One region of the Alteromonas macleodii ATCC 27126 genome, then DNA from elsewhere that is predicted to be linked to it. Evidence: predicted binding sites of a transcription regulator. Region 1 holds the regulator's gene; the other holds the start of a gene.

What was found. The regulator FliA, encoded in region 1, starts transcription of late flagellar genes. The targets are predictions, from matches to a motif close to CTAAAGNTNNNNNNNNNNNNGCCGATA.
Region 2: MASE_RS05570 (flagellar protein MotY) is a predicted target of FliA. The motif match lies at 2,362-2,388, and genes of this name have one in related genera.

What each region holds. Positions count from the first base shown of each region.
Region 1 is NC_018632.1:1,152,357-1,155,777, reverse strand. It holds partial or broken gene MASE_RS04910 (chemotaxis protein CheA) at 1-20, opposite strand, end outside; gene MASE_RS04905 (protein phosphatase CheZ) at 33-788, opposite strand; gene cheY (chemotaxis response regulator CheY) at 823-1,206, opposite strand; gene MASE_RS04895 (RNA polymerase sigma factor FliA) at 1,243-1,974, opposite strand; gene MASE_RS04890 (MinD/ParA family protein) at 1,971-2,837, opposite strand; gene flhF (flagellar biosynthesis protein FlhF) at 2,843-3,421, opposite strand, start outside.
Region 2 is NC_018632.1:1,306,326-1,309,746, reverse strand. It holds gene glpQ (glycerophosphodiester phosphodiesterase) at 119-1,315, shown strand; gene MASE_RS05570 (flagellar protein MotY) at 1,353-2,225, opposite strand; gene rnt (ribonuclease T) at 2,566-3,201, shown strand; gene MASE_RS05560 (peroxiredoxin) at 3,275-3,421, opposite strand, start outside.

The DNA of each region.
Region 1 (3,421 bases):
TCGTCAACATCAAACGACATGCGCCCGCTCCCCTAAAAACCTAAGCTAGACAGAAGATCATCTACATCATCTTGGCCTGACACGACGTCGTCGCGCTTATCGGCATCAATGATAGGGCCTTCTGCCTCTACACCATCAACCTTATCGGCCTTAACGCTAGATGGTTTAGTTTGTTCTGCACCGTCGCGTTCACCAAACATGGTAAGCATGTTAACTAAGCTGTCTTCCACTTCTTTAACCAAGTCGATAACGCGGCGAATAACCTGACCAGTTAAGTCTTGATAACCTTGAGCCATCAATACTTCTGTAAGTAACTGTGTAAGTTTAGCTGACTGTGCCGAACCTTCTTCCAACAATTCGTCTAAGTCTGCGCATAAAGCCTTGAATTCACCCAACTCTATTTGGCGATTCATCAGCTTCTTCCACTCAGGCATAACCTTTTCGATGCGCGCCGACAGCATTTCAGCTATAGGCATGCTCGCTTCAACTGCATCCATAGTAGTATTAGCAGCTTTTTCAGTTTCTTCAATTACGTAGGTTAGGCGGGATTGTGCATCGGGAATATCATCGGTCGCGAGATTTTTAATGCGGTCGTCTATTTGGAAATTATTCAGCGCGTCATGGAGCTGACGCGTCAGTTTCCCTACTTCGGCAAATAACTCAACGTTTTCTTTCATTGAGGCCGCTTCTAATAGGGCATTGGCTGAAGCGTTGTCACCCTCTTCAAGGTAGGTGACAAGCTGTTTTGCTTCTTCCAACGAAATTGGAACGTTTACATTCGTTGACATCCAGTAAACCTCATTTCTCTGGTGAGCGTCTGGATCAACCTAAACGTTCGAATATTTTATCTAATTTTTCTTTAAGTGTTGCTGCAGTGAACGGCTTAACAACGTAGCCATTAACACCTGCTTGCGCAGCGGCAACAATTTGCTCTTTCTTCGCTTCAGCAGTAACCATAAGTACTGGTAGGTGCTTGAGCTTGTCATCGGCTCTAATCGCGCGAAGCAAGTCAATACCCTGCATTCCAGGCATGTTCCAATCGGTAACTACGAAATCGAAATCACCTTGCTGCAACATAGGCAATGCAGTACTTCCGTCATCCGCTTCCTGGATGTTGGAAAAACCCAAATCTTTAAGTAGGTTTTTGATGATACGTCTCATGGTAGAAAAATCATCGACCACGAGAATTTTCATGCTTTTGTCCAAAATAGCCTCCAGTGAGGGGTTAATTGTTATTAATTTCTATTCTTCGTCAGCTTGCCACGACTTCATTCGTGATTTGAGTTTTAACATGGCCTGACTGTGAATTTGACTGACTCTCGATTCACTTACATCAAGAACCTCACCAATTTCTCTTAGGTTCAGCTCTTCATCATAATACAGCGAAAGTACAATCGCTTCTCTTTCAGGTAATGTCGTAATTGCATGGGCAAGCGCTTTTTGGAAAGCGCCTTGCATTAAATCTTCCAGTGGTGCGTCGCTACCTCGATTTTGCTCTGTCGAAATAACATCTTCTGACACACCTAAATCTTCAATACCTACCAGCTTTCCGGCATTTACTTCATTAAGCATTTGGTGATAGTCCTGCAAGCTTACATTAAGCTTATCAGCAATATCAGAATCTCTAGCATCGCGACCTGTTTCGCTTTCTACTTGCGAAATTGCTTCAGTGATCGCTCGGCCATTTCGGTGAACTGAACGCGGTGTCCAATCCCCTTTGCGAATTTCATCTAGCATAGCACCGCGAATGCGAATACCGGCAAACGTTTCAAAGCTGGCTCCTTTTGAACCATCAAAGTTTCGCGCGGCTTCTAATAATCCAATCATGCCTGATTGAATTAAATCGTCTACAAGAACACTAGCCGGCAATCGCGCTATCAAGTGATGCGCTATACGCTTAACCAATGGCGCATGTCTTTCGACTAACTGCGCTTTATCGGTTTGTTGTTGATAAGCGGCTGCCTTGCTGTTCAACGCTGACTTCCTACGGCTTTTTCTGCAACTAATTGTTCAATGAAAAACTCTAAATGGCCACCTGGCTGCGCTGGAATAGGCCATGTTAAGGCTTTACTCGCCAACTGTGTTATTGCAACGGCTGCCGGTGAACCTGGGTAAGCATCGACAATGGCTGTTTGTTTACGCACTGCTTTACGAATGTTCTCGTCAAACGGTACTGTCGCCACTAATTCTAGTGCAACATCTAAAAAACGCCCTGTCACTTTGCTTAATTTACTAAATAGCTCTTGGCCTTCTCGCACGTCGCGCACCATATTAGCCACAACTTTGAAGCGGAAAACACCGTGCTCTCTATTCAGAATTTTTATCAATGCATACGCATCTGTCAATGAAGTAGGCTCGTCACACACAACGACCATGATGTCTTGTGAGGCTTTTGAAAAGCTCAACACCATGTCTGAAATACCTGCCGCTGTATCAACGATTAGCACGTCAATTTGCGAGCGCAGCTCACTAAAGGCACGAATTAGGCCAGCGTGTTGCGTTGGCGACAATTCTGCCATCGACTGCGTGCCTGATGTGGCAGGGGCGATCTTTATTCCGTGCGGACCGGTCACTAATACTTCATCAAGTGTACATTCGCCGGAAAGCACGTGGGATAAGTTTTTCTCAACACGCAAACCTAACATAACGTCTACGTTAGCAAGACCGAGGTCCGCATCGAGAACCATTACACGTTTACCTTGCTTCGCCATGGCGATAGCGGTGTTCAATGTAATGTTTGTTTTACCTACGCCACCTTTGCCACCGGTGACGGCGATTACTTTGATTAACCGTGATTGCTTCATTTTTCTTAAGCTACTCGCTTGGTCGTCAATCATACTGCTTATGCTGTTTTAATTGCGTTGTTACCACTAGTATGATTCAAACCGTACTTTTTATAAAGCTTTGCAGCAGCGGAAACCAAAGATTTCGCTTCTGCAATCTTAATGTCTTCAGGTACTTTTTGACCATCGGTGACATAACTAACCGGTAATTGGTATTCAACCGCTGCACTAAGCACCTCTCCTAAAGAGTAGCACTCATCTAACTTTGTGAAAATACAGCCACTTAGTTCAATATCATCATACGCTTGAATGATTCTCTGCAAAGCAGGATATTGCGTATTTGCTTGCGCTACCAAATATTTTTTAACATTTGGCATTTGTCCGTTATCAAACTGCTTAATTTGTTTAATTAATCGACTGTCTCTTTGACTAAATCCAGCCGTATCAATCAATACTAGTCGCTTATGACGAAGTTGGAATAATAAATCCGCAAGTTCTTCACTAGTCTGCGCTTTTCTCACCGTGCAGCCAATAATCTTTCCGTATGTCGCTAGCTGCTCATAGGCGGCAATTCTATACGTATCGATGGTAATCATCGCAACCGACTCTGCACCGTATTTTTGCGCATAGCGGGCAGC
Region 2 (3,421 bases), 150 kb from region 1:
AACTGAAGATGCAGCCAGCGTAGTCAAAGCGATTTGAACGCTTAAGTCGCCAAACTATCAATTTAAAAACGTGCGGCACTGGAAAAAAACGATGAAAAACCACATGGAGTGACACGACATGCTACGTAACCGCTTATTATTTTCGCAAGATGATAAAAACAAAAGCCAAGCTAGAACAGCGATATGTCGGAAGCCTCGAGCAGCGCACAATATAGGCTTGCGCAGTCAGCCAAAAGCAAAACTGGCCGCTATTCTGCCAGCGTTGTTTATCGCTTTTACCGGTGCAGTTGCTGCTGGCAGTGCGTTTTCGGCCATGGCTGCAAATAACGAGAGTGCGCAAACACACGCTGACACAAAAGAAAATGTTGAAACGCACTTTACCGTGATAGCCCATCGCGGCGCGTCGGGCTATTTACCTGAGCATACCCTCGAAGCTGCTACCCTCGCCTTTTCTCTGGGCCCTGATTTTATTGAGCAAGATGTTGTTATCACCAAAGACGACATACCCGTTGTGCTACACGACATCCACTTAGAAACGGTCACCAATGTAGAAGATGTGTTTCCTGCACGCCACCGCGATGACGGACGCTATTACGCGCGTGATTTTACTCTTGAAGAACTGCGACAACTGCAGGTACACGAGCGCGCTAACAGTGACGGGAAGCAAGTTTTTAAAGATAGGTACCGCGGCACGCATGCTAATTTTAAAGTTGCCACGTTAAATGAACACTTTGAGCTAATCAGCGAGCTAAATCGCCAATTTGGAACGTCTGTAGGGGTTTATCCTGAAGTAAAGTCCCCTGCCTTTCACATTAAAGAAGGCGTTGATGCCAGTAAAATCGTTGTAGATGCCTTAGATGCTTACGGGTTTGGTGGAGAGAGCGGTAATAGCTACCTGCAATGCTTCGATTTTAACGAAGTTAAGCGCATTCGAGAAACCCTGGGCTATAAAGGCAAAGTTGTGATGCTGATCGGCGAAAACGACTGGGGCGAAAGCGACACAGATTATAACTGGCTGCGCACTCAGGAAGGCATGCAGCAGGTTGCGTTATATACCGATGGCATAGGCCCTTGGTTAGGCCATTTACTCGATAATGAAGCGATGACTCAAGGAAAAATAGAAGCCGCGGCATGGATTGCCTACGCCCACGAAAATAACCTGACAATCCACCCCTACACCTACCGACATGATGCACTACCAGCAGGTATGAGTTCAGAACAAGTCTTGGAAGTTTTAGACAAGGTGGTAGGTGCTGACGGTGTTTTCACCGATCATTTAGTACCGGTATTAAGGTGGCGAGAAAAATTAAACTAACGCATTTTAAAGCGAGTGTAGGCGCGACAATTAGCGCCTAGGATTTTGAAAGTCGCACCACCACGCGTCTATTTTGGGCACGGCTTTCTCGCGTATCGTTTGGCGCAATATGGCGTTTCTCACCGTGGCCTGTTAACTGAATTCGATCTTCAGGTACACCTAGCGTAGTCAAATAGCTTTTTACTTCGTTAGCACGTCGAATAGACAACTGTTCATTATTATAGCGACCGCCGTAGCTATCGGTGTAACCATCAAGAAGCACAAGCTCAAGCTCGCCGTCTTCTTTTAAGTATTCACCTATCATGGTTAAGCGCTTCTGCGAATATTTGGTTAGCTCTGTACTGTTGTTTTGATACGACAATACCGTGTAGGCAATGTCATCAAAACCGAAGGGCAATAAGTTCGATACACACTTCACAAATTCACGATACACACCAGAGAAGTTGCTAGCGTTTAATGCCACACTCACTTGGTCGTATTTGTTATACCAATCTTGGTAATAGATTGTGGGCCAAAAGCCTTTTTCTAATTCAGACAACATAGTCCAAGCCGCATCCTGCGGAAGGTCGCCATTGTACTGTTTACGAATAGACATGTCGGCAATGGTTTTAGGCGCAACGCCGGGCATCCATTTAGGTGGTACAGAATAAACAGCAGCCATATCAAATTTGCTTGGCAGCAAATACATGTCCAGTTCAAATTCCATATTAAGCTGCTTCGACGCTGAGCTCGTGAACATGGCTTCGCCATAACCGGGTAGTTCGTGGTTCAAGGTACACTGAAGTCGGGTGTCTTTGTCTATTCGCCAGTTGGAGCTTTCTATGGTTGCAGAATATTGCCGCATGGCAGCGTGGGAAGACAATGACCCCAGCATCCCCAATAAAGCGATGTATTTTAATTTCGACACCATTTCGACACCATAACGAAAATCAGACTAACACAGGTAAAAGACAACACTACGTGCACAAATTACCGAACATAATGAATCAAATTAGCTCACACAAAAAGAAGAAATGTGCCTAATGATTTTTCACGCTTAATTTGATTATCGTCCAAATTGTAGAAAAGTTTAGCGTTTAATACCATTCGCGTTTTGTACTTTTGCTAGCCCCCTGATTTAACAGTTTATAAATTGCAACTGGCAACTCGAGAGTATCCTTGCGATAATTCTTTTACGCAATATGCTTCGCAGGTTGGTACGCATTTTAGTCACCAACCAATTAACGCAATCGAGTCTTACAAGAGTGTTTATGTCTGCCAACCCGCCCCTTCTCTCCCAGCGCTTTCGAGGTTACTTTCCCGTTGTTATCGACGTTGAAACAGCCGGATTTAATGCAGGCACTGACGCCCTGTTAGAATTAGCCGCGGTAACGGTGAAAATGGATGAAAACGGTATACTTCATCCTGATCAAACTTTTCATTATCACATTGACCCCTTTGAGGGCGCTAACCTAGAGCCAGCAGCCTTAGAATTTAATGGCATCGATCCTAATTGTGCATTGCGAGGGGCTATTGAAGAAAGCGAAGCCATGAAGGACTTATGTAAAGGCATCCGCAAGGCGCAAAAAAATGCAGACTGCCAACGTTCAGTTATTGTTGCTCACAATGCAACGTTCGATCAGAGTTTCGTCAATGCCGCGATAGAACGCTGCAATATAAAACGCACGCCGTTCCATCCGTTTGTTTCATTTGACACCACCAGCCTTGCTGGATTGGCCTTAGGCCAAACGGTTTTGGTAAAAGCATGCCGTGCAGCGGGGATTGCATTTGACCAAAGTGAAGCGCACAGTGCGCTGTATGACGCCCAAAAGACCACCGAGCTATTTTGCTATATGGTAAATCGCTATAAAGCGCTAGGCGGATGGCCTGTAGAAAATAAAGAGTAGTTTTATTCAAACTGATATAAACAAAAACAGCGCCAAAAGGCGCTGTTTTTTTATAATCTTTAAACAGTTTAGCTTATAGCTTGTCTGCTTCTTCAGATAGGTACTTAGCAACACCTTCAGGCGACGCATCCATACCTGCTTTACCTTCAGTCCAACCCGCTGGGCAAACTTCACCATGCTCTTGGTGGAATGCTAGTGCATCAACCATGCGTAGCATTTC